DNA from 2 places in the Rossellomorea sp. QJM3NY_18 genome. Region 1 is predicted to be linked to the other one. Evidence: a T-box and tRNA genes for the amino acid it is inferred to sense, from the RefSeq annotation. Region 1 holds a T-box; the other holds one or more tRNA genes.

What was found. A T-box is a leader RNA that pairs with one kind of tRNA and senses whether it is charged. The one in region 1 lies ahead of tyrS (tyrosine--tRNA ligase), so its partner is inferred to be a tRNA-Tyr.
Region 2: it encodes a tRNA-Tyr, which carries the amino acid that the T-box ahead of tyrS (tyrosine--tRNA ligase) is inferred to sense. The anticodon was not compared.

The regions. Positions count from the first base shown of each region.
Region 1 covers NZ_CM149659.1:2,052,265-2,059,150, forward strand. The annotation lists gene AC0VXY_RS10425 (putative quinol monooxygenase) at 1-282, shown strand, start outside; gene AC0VXY_RS10430 (ribonuclease J) at 347-2,020, opposite strand; gene AC0VXY_RS10435 (O-methyltransferase) at 2,188-2,841, shown strand; T-box leader at 2,903-3,112, shown strand; gene tyrS (tyrosine--tRNA ligase) at 3,257-4,513, shown strand; gene AC0VXY_RS10445 (serine hydrolase domain-containing protein) at 4,631-5,635, shown strand; gene AC0VXY_RS10450 (GNAT family N-acetyltransferase) at 5,649-6,617, shown strand; gene AC0VXY_RS10455 (ferritin family protein) at 6,689-6,886, shown strand, end outside.
Region 2 covers NZ_CM149659.1:175,020-181,905, forward strand. The annotation lists rRNA gene AC0VXY_RS00960 (23S ribosomal RNA) at 1-293, shown strand, start outside; rRNA gene rrf (5S ribosomal RNA) at 572-688, shown strand; tRNA gene AC0VXY_RS00970 (tRNA-Asn) at 697-771, shown strand; tRNA gene AC0VXY_RS00975 (tRNA-Thr) at 774-846, shown strand; tRNA gene AC0VXY_RS00980 (tRNA-Glu) at 866-940, shown strand; tRNA gene AC0VXY_RS00985 (tRNA-Val) at 982-1,057, shown strand; tRNA gene AC0VXY_RS00990 (tRNA-Thr) at 1,162-1,237, shown strand; tRNA gene AC0VXY_RS00995 (tRNA-Tyr) at 1,251-1,334, shown strand; tRNA gene AC0VXY_RS01000 (tRNA-Gln) at 1,403-1,477, shown strand; tRNA gene AC0VXY_RS01005 (tRNA-Lys) at 1,482-1,554, shown strand; tRNA gene AC0VXY_RS01010 (tRNA-Ala) at 1,599-1,674, shown strand; gene rocF (arginase) at 1,931-2,833, shown strand; gene AC0VXY_RS01020 (aspartyl-phosphate phosphatase Spo0E family protein) at 2,890-3,039, opposite strand; gene sigW (RNA polymerase sigma factor SigW) at 3,218-3,781, shown strand; gene AC0VXY_RS01030 (anti-sigma factor family protein) at 3,797-4,426, shown strand; gene cdaA (diadenylate cyclase CdaA) at 4,663-5,499, shown strand; gene AC0VXY_RS01040 (CdaR family protein) at 5,492-6,733, shown strand; gene glmM (phosphoglucosamine mutase) at 6,759-6,886, shown strand, end outside.

The sequences.
Region 1 (6,886 bases):
GCAGAATTTCAGATCAATCCAATGAAAGAACAGGCATTTTTAGAAGTGATCCGCCCACTTGTCGCTTCATCCAGAGCGGAGGAAGGCAACATTTCTTATGATTTAATGAAGGATACAGAGAGAGAAAGTGTCTATACAATGGTAGAGGTATGGAAAGACCCATCTGCTGTTGAGAGTCATAATACGAGCGAACATTTCACATCATTCGTTGGAAGAGCACCAGAGTATTTAGCAGCTCCTTTAGATGTGAAGATATATGAGGGAAATAAGGTAGAAAAATAATAACTTACTTGAGAAGCACCCGGCATGAGCTGGGTGCTTTTATATTTATAAAAGTGCCTCTTAACTAAATCTCAATAATAATCGGCAATAGAACAGGTTTTCTTCTTAACTGCTTGAATAAAAATTGACCAACGTCTTTTTTGATTGCTTGTTTCATTTCTTTCCAATCCCGGATATTCGCTTCGGTCAAATCATCGACTACCTTTTTTACTAACTGGTTAATATCTTTAAGGAGTTCCTCTGAATCACGAACAAATACAAATCCCCTAGAGATCGTATCAGGACCTGAAATAATGGTATGATCCGATTTATTGAGGGTAACGAAGATGATCAGCATCCCATCCTCTGAAAGCTGCTTGCGATCACGTAAAACAATGGATCCGATATCCCCGACACTCAAGCCGTCCACATAGGTATCACCTGCTGGATGAGATCGAGTTTGACGAGCGATGGAATTCCTATTATCCACGGCTTCCCCGTTTTTGATGATAAACGTCTTCCCATTCTCCACTCCCACCGATTCGGCAAGTAAACGGTGATGGTGAAGCATCCGATATTCACCGTGAATGGGGATAAAGTAAGTTGGTTTCATCAATGTCAGCATGAGTTTTAAATCTTCCTGATAACCATGACCGGAAACATGCATTCCTGTAGAGCTTCCACTTCCATAAATGACGTTGGCACCCAGTTGGAAGAGGTTATCAATGATGCGGGAGACGTCTTTTTCGTTACCGGGTATGGGTGATGCTGCAAGGATGACCGTATCATCAGGATAAATGGATACCCCGCGGAAATTCCCAGTCGATAATCGGCCGAGTGCAGCCATGGCTTCCCCTTGACTCCCTGTACATAAAATGGTTACTTTCTCTGGAGGTAATGCATCGATTTCACCTGCATCAATCAGCATGCCCTCAGGAACCGTCAAATACCCTCGGTCCAAAGCGACAGATACTACATTGATCATGCTTCGACCTAATAATGCCAGCTTCCGATTCGTCTTGATGGAAGAGTCCACCACTTGTTGTACACGATTCACATTGGAAGCAAAAGTGGAAACAAAGATTTTACCAAGTGCTTTAAAGAATGCTTCATCCATATGGTTACCTACCATTTGTTCGGAAGGCGTAAACCCGCGCCGTTCTGCATTTGTGCTTTCAGAAAGCAGTACCAGGACACCTTCATCGCCAATCCTCGCCATCTTATGAATATCTGCATATTGGTGATTGGCAGGAGTTAGATCAAATTTAAAGTCGCCTGTGTGTACAACCTTCCCTTCTGGCGTATGAAAGACAATCCCCAGACAATCGGGTATGCTGTGACTGACCTTGAAGAAAGATACATCGATGGATCCCAAATGGATTGAACTCCCAGAATCAATCGTTAAAAGTTTTGTATCCCGGATGAGCTTATGTTCTTCTAACTTTAATTCAATTAATCCCAATGTAAAATGAGTAGCATAAATAGGGATGTTGATTTTTTTGAGGAGATAGGGAATCCCGCCAATATGATCCTCATGACCATGCGTGACAATGAGACCTCGGATTTTGTCTTTATTTTTCTCAAGATAGGAAACATCGGGAATAATTAAATCGATCCCTAAGAGACTTTCATCGGGGAATTTCCCCCCGCAGTCAATGATGATGATATCATCACCATATTTAATTACATACAAATTTTTTCCGATTTCATTCAGTCCACCCAGTGCAAAAATAGTCAAACCCTGTTCATTTGTTTCCAAGAAAGAACCCTCCAAGACACGTTTTTCTTACTATTCCCGAATGAGTTTGTTCCAATTACAAAATTTAGCTGCTGATGAATTTAATAAGAGATGCACATAATTTAATATTCTGAAATGGAAAATTATGCTATGATAACAAGAGGATTTTAAAGGGAGTGAAGAAAAAAGTGTCAACAAATACTTGGACGCAAGTCGATCAATATTATGCTAGTAAACTACAAAAAGCGGATTCCATTATGGACTCTGTCCTGAGAGAAAATAGTGAAGCCGGACTTCCTGCGATTGATGTATCTCCGAATCAGGGGAAGTTCCTATCATTACTTGCCCAGCTTAAAGGGGCAAAAAGCATTCTTGAAATAGGGACTCTGGGTGGGTACAGCACGATTTGGCTTGCCAGGGCCCTGCCGGAAGATGGACGTCTGGTCACCCTTGAGTTCAGTGAAAAACATGCGCAGGTTGCCGCACGAAATATTCGCAATGCAGGGGTAGAAGATAAGGTGGAGATCAAAGTGGGTGCGGCTCTTGATACACTGCCATCTCTTAAAGGTTCATTTGATTTCATTTTCATAGACGCCGATAAACAAAACAATGCCAATTATTTAAAGTGGGCACTTCAACTGGCCCAGCCTGGGACAGTTATCATTACAGATAATGTGGTTCGTGGCGGGAGGGTGATTGACGAAAACAGTGAAGATGAAAGCGTTCAAGGTGTCAGGTCATTTGCCGAGATGTTGTCTCAAGAAGACAGAATCGATTCAACAGTCGTTCAAACAGTCGGATCGAAGGGGTACGATGGATTTGTAATGGGGATAGTGAGATAAAGATATAAATTCTATTGTAATGATCACCTTTTTTCTGTAAAATAAATGAAAATTCTAAATCATACATGTCATGATAGGAATCAGTAGTGACTTATCTCCCTGTCTTAGAGAGCTGATGCTTGGTGGAAATCAGTACACAGATAAGCGCGAATTACCTCCTTGAACATTCTTTGTGAACATAAAAGTAGCAGAGAACGGCCGGTCCGTTATCCGAATCGAGTGGAAGAGAGATCTTCAATGAGGGTGGTACCGCGTAAACCACGTCCCTTTATTAAGGGGCGTGGTTTTTTGTTTTTGGCTTAAACATTATGAAATGGAAGGAGTAGATCAGTTGGTTTATTGGCGGATATTCCGTTATAACGGTGAATCCAAAAAAAAACTGCTTATTTCCATCATCAATCAAGGAGGAACAATAATGGATCACAAATGGGAATCTCTTTCAAAAGTTCAACAGCTCGAAGTCGAAAGGCAGCTCCTGCAATATAAAAATGGAGTGCATGAAATCATTCCAGAGACAGAGTTGAAACAAAAGCTGGTGAAATCAATTTCTTCTGGCCATCCTTTGAAAATCAAGCTGGGACTGGATCCAACTGCTCCAGACGTTCACATCGGACATACAGTGGTACTGAATAAATTAAGACAGTTTCAGGAAAACGGACATATCGTCCAGCTGATTATCGGGGATTTCACGGGTAAAATCGGTGATCCCACAGGGAAATCTGTTGCAAGGAAGCAACTGACGGATGAAGAAGTGAAAAGAAATGCCCAGACATATTTTGAACAATTCGGAAAGGTCCTGGACAAGGAAAAAGTGGAGCTTCACTACAATTCAAGCTGGCTATCATCCTTGAACCTTGAAGATGTGATTCACTTGTCTTCAAAGATCACAGTCGCGCGATTGATTGAGCGAAACGATTTCTCCAAACGGTTATCAGAAAAAAAACCGATTTCACTTCACGAACTGTTCTACCCTTTGATGCAGGGATATGATTCCGTCGCCCTCGAAAGTGATGTGGAGCTTGGGGGTACGGATCAGCAGTTCAATGTCCTGATGGGGAGACATCTTCAGGAGCATTACAACCAGGAAAAACAAGTGGTCATATTATTGCCATTACTTGAAGGGCTTGACGGCGTTGATAAAATGTCTAAATCGAAACATAATTACATCGGAATTGATGAAGATCCCAATCAAATGTTTGGGAAGACGATGTCGATCCCTGATGAGCTGATAACAAAATACTTCAATTTGATCACCGATTTATCGTTAGAAGAAAAGGAGCGGTTAGCCGTTGAAGTAAAGAGTGGTGCCCTTCACCCGAGGGATGCCAAAATTCTTCTGGGAAAAACGATTGTAAGGATCTATCACGGAAAAGAGGCAGCGGAACAGGCAGAGAATCAGTTCAAAGAGGTCTTTCAAAAAGGGGCACTTCCTGAAGATATCCCCGAGGAGGAGTGGACGGGAGAAGAGAACATGTCGGTAGTCGATCTCCTTGTAGCCTTAAACATGCAAAGCTCTAAAAGTGAGGCACGGCGGATGATAATAAATGGAGGCATCAGGATCAATTCAGAAAAGGTTCTGGATGTACAGTCGATCATAGAGATTAAAGATGGGATGGTTTTGCAGGTAGGGAAGAGAAAGTTCATACGGTTAAGAGTGCAAGAAGAAATGTAAGATTGATAATGATACTCAGCTGGAAACATGGTCATGGGGAGTCAAGGGGGGACTCTTCATGGCTAATTATATATGCTATAATTTTCCACATAGACAATAATAGAATGGGTGTTTACGATGAATGAACTACATAACATGATCAAAGAACATGCAGAAACGGAGCATTTTTCTGGAACAATTATGGTAAAGAGAGACGGCGAGAGCTTCTTAGAATTGGCATTTGGGTCTGCCGATCGCAGTGAAGAAAGAGAAAATACCCTAGATACACGATTTGGTATTGCATCCGGATGTAAATTATTTACTGCTGTAGCCATCTGTCAACTTATAGAAAAGGGAGAGGCTTCTTTTCATACGCCAATAAAAGAATATTTGAACTTCACATTCCCACATTTAGATGACAATGTGACCATCCATCATTTACTTACCCACACCTCGGGGATTCCAGACTATTTTGATGAGGAAGAGATGGATGACTTTGAAGATTTGTGGAAGCAGACCCCAATGTACTTAATGAGAAAAGGGGAAGATTTTCTTCCGTTCTTTCAAAATAGCTATATGAAATTTTCTCCTGGTGAAAGGTTTCATTATAACAATGCAGGATACATCATTCTGGGGTTGATGATCGAGAAGCTTTCTGGGATGACGGTGCAAGAGTACATCAATAAGCATATTTTTGAACCGGCGAATATGAACGCATCTGGGTATTTTCGTCTGGATCAATTACCTGAGAATACGGCTTACGGGTACATTGATGAGCCAGGCCGCTCATGGAGAACCAATATGTACTCCATTCCCATACAGGGTGGGGCGGACGGCGGGGCATATGTCACGGGTCCTGATATGCTTTCATTTTGGAAGGCTCTTTTATCAAATAAGCTACTTGATGAAGAGAGTACAAGGCTCATTTCAGAACCCCATGTTATAGTCAAAGAAGGAGTGAACTATGGGTATGGAATGTGGTTGAATCTACCCCATAAGCATCACGTGATGGGGTATGACCCAGGGGTGAGCTTTCATTCTGCCTATTATCCTGAAAAGAATATAAAGACAGTTATTCTCTCAAACGAGAGCTCAGGTGCTTTCGCTGTTATGAAATTGATAGAAAGCTATTTCAATAGATAAAAGGAGAACAACAATGGGCACTGTTAACATAGAAAAGGCTAATATTGAAGATGCATTCATCCTTACCGGTCTAAAAAAGAACGTTTTCGACACGGAAAAAGAAAAATGGCTACGGGGTCAGGAAGATATCGTTGATTTTAATATCCAGCCACCAGGGTATGATTCAATCGAAATGACTAAGTACATGATCAGGGAATTGAATTATTTTAAGATCCATTATGAAGGGATACTTGTAGGGGGATTGATTCTAACAGTGGTCGGCAAACGACACGGAAGAGTAGACCGGATATTCGTCGATCCCTTATACCAAGGAAAAGGGATCGGCTCTAAGGTTATGGAATGTATGGAATCTGAGTATCCAGAAGTGATGACATGGGAGCTTGAAACCTCAAGTCGACAACTGAATAATCACCATTTTTATGAGAAAATGGGGTACAAAAAGATCTTTGAAGCGGATGAGGAATTCTGCTATGAGAAAAAAATGAAAGAAGGGGTTGTTGTAGAGGGTGAGTCAAGGGAGATTACCATTCAAAATGATACTTTAAACGACGGGGATCTTTCTGGACTACAGGTGGAATATAGCAACCTGAAAAACATCGATTTCTATGGAATCAATGGAAGTTACTCCACTTTTAGCAACAGCAACCTGATGGGTGTCCAGTTCAACAATTGCAATCTCAGTGAATCCCGCTTTCAAAATATCAATCTGCAAAAAGCGTTAATTGCAGACCTTAATTTGTCTCAAAGTGAAATGGGTCATGTCACACTGGGTGGCGTTCACGTTCATGACACAAACCTTGGAGAAAAAAATGAGCCGATCAGGTTTGAACGCTGCGACTTTCATGGTAGTAAGTTTGATAACTGCAATTTGAACCATGCTGAAATTTCAAACAGTGATGTAACCGGTATGAAGATCAATGGCATATCAGTGGAAGATCTTATGGAAGCGTACAGATCGTTCCAGGGGGAAAAGAAAGAATAAACTATACAGACACCCATTATTCAGTCAGACATATCATATGTATTGACTGAATAAAAGAGGTGTTACTTAGAATGAACCCATATCAATTTTACCGTCAATTTAAACCTTTTTATCTTGATGGCTATTCCCGGACACCAGGGAATCAATCTTTGGAATCAAATCTTCAAAAAGCCATCAATGGTGAATATAGCGCCATTATTTGTTATGAAAAACTTGCGAAATTGGCCCCTACTGAGGATGAAAGACAACGGATTCTTGAAATTCGTAAG
Region 2 (6,886 bases), 1.9 Mb from region 1:
GGTCCCTATCCGTCGTGGGCGCAGGAAATTTGAGAGGAGCTGTCCTTAGTACGAGAGGACCGGGATGGACGCACCGCTGGTGTACCAGTTGTCTTGCCAAAGGCATCGCTGGGTAGCTATGTGCGGAAGGGATAAGTGCTGAAAGCATCTAAGCATGAAGCCCCCCTCGAGATGAGATTTCCCATCACGTAAGTGAGTAAGATCCCTAGAAGATGACTAGGTAGATAGGTCAGAGATGGAAGCATGGCGACATGTGGAGTTGACTGATACTAATCGATCGAGGACTTAACCACATTATAAAGCGGAGGCGGCTTGAACAGAGACGACAAGCATTTCTGGGCAATCAGAAGAGGGTGCTTTTTCCCCTCAGCTGATTGAACTGAAATGACCTCGAGTCTCTAGCCGCCGGAGCTGGATTACTGTCTACTTGTAATAGTAGATACAACATTGGTCGATATTCGGCTTTCTTGACATCAATTCTTTATCTAGTTTTCAGGGAATGAATTTTCATTTATACCTTGATTTTTACTGAAAATATTATATAATAATATTTGTCATTGTAAGCAATATGTCTGGTGATAATGGCGAAGAGGTCACACCCGTTCCCATGCCGAACACGGAAGTTAAGCTCTTCAGCGCCGATGGTAGTTGGGGGATCTCCCCCTGTGAGAGTAGGACGTCGCCAGGCCAAATCATTCCGCAGTAGCTCAGTGGTAGAGCTATCGGCTGTTAACCGATCGGTCGCAAGTTCGAATCTTGCCTGCGGAGCCATTGCTTCCATAGCTCAGCAGGTAGAGTGCTTCCATGGTAAGGAAGAGGTCACCGGTTCGAGCCCGGTTGGAAGCTTTTATTTTTTTAACAAACCGGCCCATTGGTCAAGCGGTTAAGACACCGCCCTTTCACGGCGGTAACACGGGTTCGAATCCCGTATGGGTCACCATTTTCTTTTTGAAGGAAAAAGAAAATATATATATACATAACGGAGGATTAGCTCAGCTGGGAGAGCATCTGCCTTACAAGCAGAGGGTCGGCGGTTCGATCCCGTCATCCTCCACCAGGTTTTTTTACGAAAGTAAAATAAACTTCATTGGATTTTGCGTTAGCAAAATATCTTTCCATGAAATGCTTTCATTACGCAGTATTCATCACAAGTTTATATATGCCGGTGTAGCTCAACTGGTAGAGCAACTGACTTGTAATCAGTAGGTTGGGGGTTCAAGTCCTCTTGCCGGCACCATTGTTTTATAGCTGGAGGGGTAGCGAAGTGGCTAAACGCGGCGGACTGTAAATCCGCTCCTTCGGGTTCGGCAGTTCGAATCTGCCCCCCTCCACCATTTTGTATATTTCAGTGTAAAATGGACATCCTATAAATGTCCCTTTTTTATGCCATTCACGTAATTATTGGGCTATAGCCAAGCGGTAAGGCATCGCACTTTGACTGCGACATGCGTTGGTTCGAATCCAGCTAGCCCAGCCATTACGAGCCATTAGCTCAGTTGGTAGAGCATCTGACTTTTAATCAGAGGGTCGAAGGTTCGAATCCTTCATGGCTCATCACACATTTTCTCACATCTCTTGGTGTGAGAATTTCTCTATATGGGGCCTTAGCTCAGCTGGGAGAGCGCCTGCTTTGCACGCAGGAGGTCAGCGGTTCGATCCCGCTAGGCTCCACCAAAGATATTTTGCAAATGCAGAAATCTTTATCCGCTAACGAACGAAGCGAAAAAATCATCATACATACGACATGACTGGACCTCGAATCTTTTAGGAGATTTGAGGTTTTTTTGTTTAACTAATATTCTTACACACCCAATCATCAAAAACCCCTCTGTCCACGCATATATATGCACAATCCTGTCCGGTTGAGTCATCGGTCCCACTAGGGATACAATAGGGACAGGACGTAAATTTAGAATAGGGGGAATTTTTGATGAAAAGAAATATTTCAATTATTGGTGTACCGATGGATTTAGGTCAAATGCGTAGAGGTGTGGACATGGGACCGAGTGCCATTCGTTATGCAGGTATTGTTGAGAGACTTGAGAATCTCGGATATGACATTAAAGACCTGGGTGATATAGAGATTGGTCAAGCTGAGCGTGTACATAATAATCCTGATACAAATTTACGAAATTTGAAAGCGGTTGCTGAAGCGAGTGAAACACTTGCCGGTAAGGTGAATGAGGTCATTGGCAGCGGGGATTTCCCATTGATCTTTGGCGGTGATCACAGCATTGCGATTGGAACATTGGCAGGTGTTTCCCCTCATTATGAGAATTTAGGGGTGATTTGGTATGACGCCCACGGTGATTTAAATACGGGAGATACATCTCCGTCCGGAAATATCCATGGGATGCCGCTTGCAGTGAGCCTTGGGATCGGCCACGAGGAGTTAACGGGTATCGGGCAAAGTTCTCCAAAGATCAAACCTGAGAACATTGTCATCATCGGAGCGCGTTCTTTAGATGAAGGAGAAAGAGAGTTAATTAAGGAAAAAGGCATCAAAGTGTATACGATGCATGAAATCGACCGCCTGGGTATGACAAGGGTTATGGAAGAGTCCATTGATTACTTGAAGGGAAGAACGGATGGGGTTCATCTATCACTTGATTTAGATGGGTTGGATCCAAGTGATGCCCCAGGAGTAGGCACACCTGTCCTTGGGGGGATCAGCTACCGGGAGAGTCATCTGGCGATGGAGATGCTTGAGGAATCCGGATTGATCACTTCTGCTGAATTCGTTGAGGTAAATCCTATCCTGGATGAAAAGAATAAAACGGCTACGGTTGCTGTTGCATTAATGGGATCTCTTTTTGGAGAAAAGTTACTATAAGTAAATTCAAAAAAGGCTGGAACCCTCTATGGATTCCAGCCTTCATCTATTTTCCTTCAATGGTGCTTGACCACTTGATATTGATTTAACAGATCGTCAAGACGAGTACTCAAATCAACTACTTGCTCATCGGCAAAGGAAGACTTTAATGCTAGTTCGACCATTTGGCGACGGCAGTCTTCAATTTGAAATAATAAATCATTCATTCTTCTCCTCATTTCGAGATCCTCCCGCAATAGAAATAGTAGTTCCTTTATACCCCTTTTCTAATAAATGTAAACACATTTCCCTGAAAATTTGTTAGGATAATAATATAAAATAATTGAAACCTTTTGATAGGGTACTACGTATATAAATATAGCCGCATAGAGCGGAGGTTGTGAAATGGAAGCGTTAGTGAACAAACGGATAAAACAAGTATTGAAAGGTGATCAAAATGCCTTTGCAGAATTGGTCGAGCTTTATAAAGATAAAGTATTCCAAATTTGCTTCCGGATGCTTGGGAATCGTCATGAAGCAGAGGATATCGCGCAAGAGGCATTTATTAGGGCATACGTAAATATAGAGACATTTAATCAAAAGAGAAAGTTTTCGACCTGGCTGTTCAGGATTGCGACGAATCTGTGTATCGACCGGATCCGTAAGAAGAAACCGGATTACTTCCTGGATGCAGAGGTGGCAGGAACGGAAGGATTGACGATGTACTCACAGGTGGCTGCTGATGTTCAGCTCCCTGAAGATGAAGTGGAGAATATGGAGTTGCAGGAGACCATACAAAAAGAAATTTCCAAGTTACCGGAGAAATATCGCTCGGTCATCGTTTTAAAATACATTGAAGAGCTCCCGCTTCAAGAAATCAGCGACATCCTGGATTTACCGTTAGGAACGGTTAAAACGAGAGTACATAGAGGGCGGGAAGCTCTCAGAAAACAATTACGATCACTGTAGAGAGGGTGAGTGAACATGAAGCCTTGTCCTGAAGAAATCATCGACTATATGCACGATTATTTAGATGGAGACTTAAATAGGGAAAAAGAAGAAACGCTGAAACATCATTTGCAGGAATGCAGTGAGTGTCAGCATCATTTCCATGAGCTGAAAAAAGCGATTGCGTTTGTACAAAGCACATCTCATATCAGTGCTTCTGCAGACTTTACAGATAAAGTCATGGCGGGGTTACCGAAAGAGAAGAAGAAGGTAGGGGTACAAAGATGGTTCCGTCACCACCCGCTACTTACGGCTGCGGCCCTGTTCCTTTTCTTTATGACAGGAAGTTTCCTTACCTCCTGGAATGATGAGGACTTCTCATTTACGAAAAATACTAAATTAGTCGTTCAGGATCATACGGTTGTCGTACCTGAGGGGGAAGTCGTCAAGGGTGACTTGACCGTCCGTAACGGAGATGTGAAAATAGAAGGAAAAGTCACAGGGAACGTGACCGTCATCAACGGTAAGCAATATTTGGCTTCTGCAGGCAGTGTGACAGGAGAGATCCATGAAATCGATGAGGCGTTTGAGTGGCTTTGGTACCAGATCAAAAAAGGGGCTAAAGACACGTTGGATTGGGGAAATTCGCAACTTGAAGAAAAGTAGGATAAAATAGAGGGGATGGAATGTAAGGTCCGTCCCTAAAGGGCTGACACTTATGATGTTCGTGTCAGTTTTTTTTATGTATAAACGTGAGTTCATGAAGAGAAAAGAAAGAATCATGAAGCCGTGGGTGTCTTTCATTTGATAGTGATAAAATATGCTATAATAGGAACGTTACGAAAATGGAGAAGCCACACATGGCGGCTTACGCTTTCGATTAAGCTATTGGAGGATGTAATATGCCGTTTATCGATATTTTTTCGGATTACTCCGCGCTGGATTATGTCTCTGATATAGTAGATATACTCGTTGTATGGTTTGTAATCTATAAACTGATCATGCTGATAAAAGGAACGAAAGCAGTACAATTATTAAAAGGTATTTTTGTCATCATCATTGTAAGGGGCCTGAGTAGTATCTTTGGTCTCGATACACTGGGGTGGATGATGGAACAAGCCCTCACGTGGGGATTCCTTGCGATCATCATCATCTTCCAGCCTGAACTCCGCAGGGCCCTCGAACAGCTTGGCCGGGGACGCTTGTTCTCAAGGACAGGAATGCAGGAGGAAGAAGAGCAGGAGCAGATGATTGAATCCATGACAAAAGCCGTAAGCTATATGGCAAAGCGCCGGATCGGGGCCCTCCTTACTCTTGAGAGGGAAACGGGGATGAGTGATTATATTGAAACAGGTATACCCCTTGATGCGAAAATTTCGTCCCAGCTGCTCATTAATATCTTCATCCCGAATACACCACTCCATGATGGAGCGGTGATTGTGCAGAAGAATCAAATCGCAGCCGCTGCGTGCTATCTTCCGTTGTCAGAAAGTCCTTTCATCTCTAAGGAACTGGGGACGAGGCACAGGGCCGCACTTGGTGTCAGTGAAGTGACAGACAGCATCACCATTGTTGTGTCGGAAGAAACGGGAGCTATCTCTATTACGAAGAATGGAGAGTTGCATCGCGACCTCTCTCTGGAGCGCTTCAGGGAAATTCTTACGTTAGAGCTCATTGGCGATAAGACGAATGCTTCCTCGACAAAATGGAGCTTTAGGGGGAAGAAAGAAAATGGATAAATTCATGGAAAGCCGTTGGTTCATGCGTATCGTCGGACTCATGTTAGCCTTCATTCTTTATCTATCCGTGAACTTTGACGATATTCAGAAGACGGCTAATAATAGTAACGGTACGTCCCAGAATGCGATTGAAACGATCCAGGATGTCCCGCTTGAAGTGTTCTACGATAGGGAGAACTTGGAAGTGTCAGGCTTGCCGGATACGGTGAATGTGACCGTGGAAGGATCAAAAGCGATTGTCCAACAGACGAAAACCCTGAAAGACTTTCAAGTATATGTTGATTTAAATGATATCGGAATAGGGGAACACCGGGTGGATATCCAGGTTCAGAACATATCTGATAAATTGGATGTAAAGATCGACCCTGATTTCGCCAATATTTCCGTCCAGGAAAAGGTCACGGAAGAATTCACCATTGAACCTAAATTCAATGAGAGTATTCTATCGAATGGATATGAGGCAGAAGGTCTTGCCGTGGATCCGAAATCCGTGAAGGTGACAGGTTCAAAGAATGAAGTAGAGCGGGTTGCCTACGTCATTGCCACACTCGATGTAGATGAAGAGATCAATGAAAATGTGACAAGGGAAGCCAGGGTGCAGGTACTTGACCGAGAATACAACAAATTGGACGTCCAGATAGACCCTGAAGTGGTGGATGTGACCGTGTCAGTTGTGAATCCGAGTAAGGCCGTACCAGTCACCATTAAACAAAAGGGAAGTCTTCCGAAGGGTACTACCCTTGAGTCGATTTCAGTAGAACCTAAAGAGGCAACGGTCTTTGGAAGGCAGGATGTACTCGACACAGTGGAAGAACTCCTGGCAGAAGTCGATCTTTCCAAGATCACGAAGGATTCGACCATTACTGTACCACTCGCCCTTCAGGATGGATTGAATAAAGTGGCTCCCGAGGAAGTGAAAGTCACAGTTGATGTGAACACTACCGAGGAAAAGAGCTTATCTGGAATCGAACTCAAACCTGAAGGATTGGCTGACGATTATGAGTACACCATCATGGAACCTGAAAACGGTGTAGTGGATGTGGCACTGAAAGGTGAGAACGAAGAAGTGAGTAATGTTAAGAAAGAAGATTTCTCTCTCGCTCTCGATCTTTCAGGGCTCGAACCCGGAGAACATGAGGTAGAAATAGAAGCGGATGGGCCGGAGAATGTTGAATGGACCCTATCGCAAAAAAAGGTAAAAGTAGAAATCAAAGAAAAGAACACATCAGCATAAGAGCTGTAAAAAGGAGAGAATGACAATGGGTAAGTATTTTGGAACGGATGGAGTAAGAGGTGTAGCGAATACCGAGTTGACACCGGAATTAGCATTTAAGCTCGGTCGATTTGGTGGATACGTTCTGACAAAGGATGCTACACGTCCCAAAAT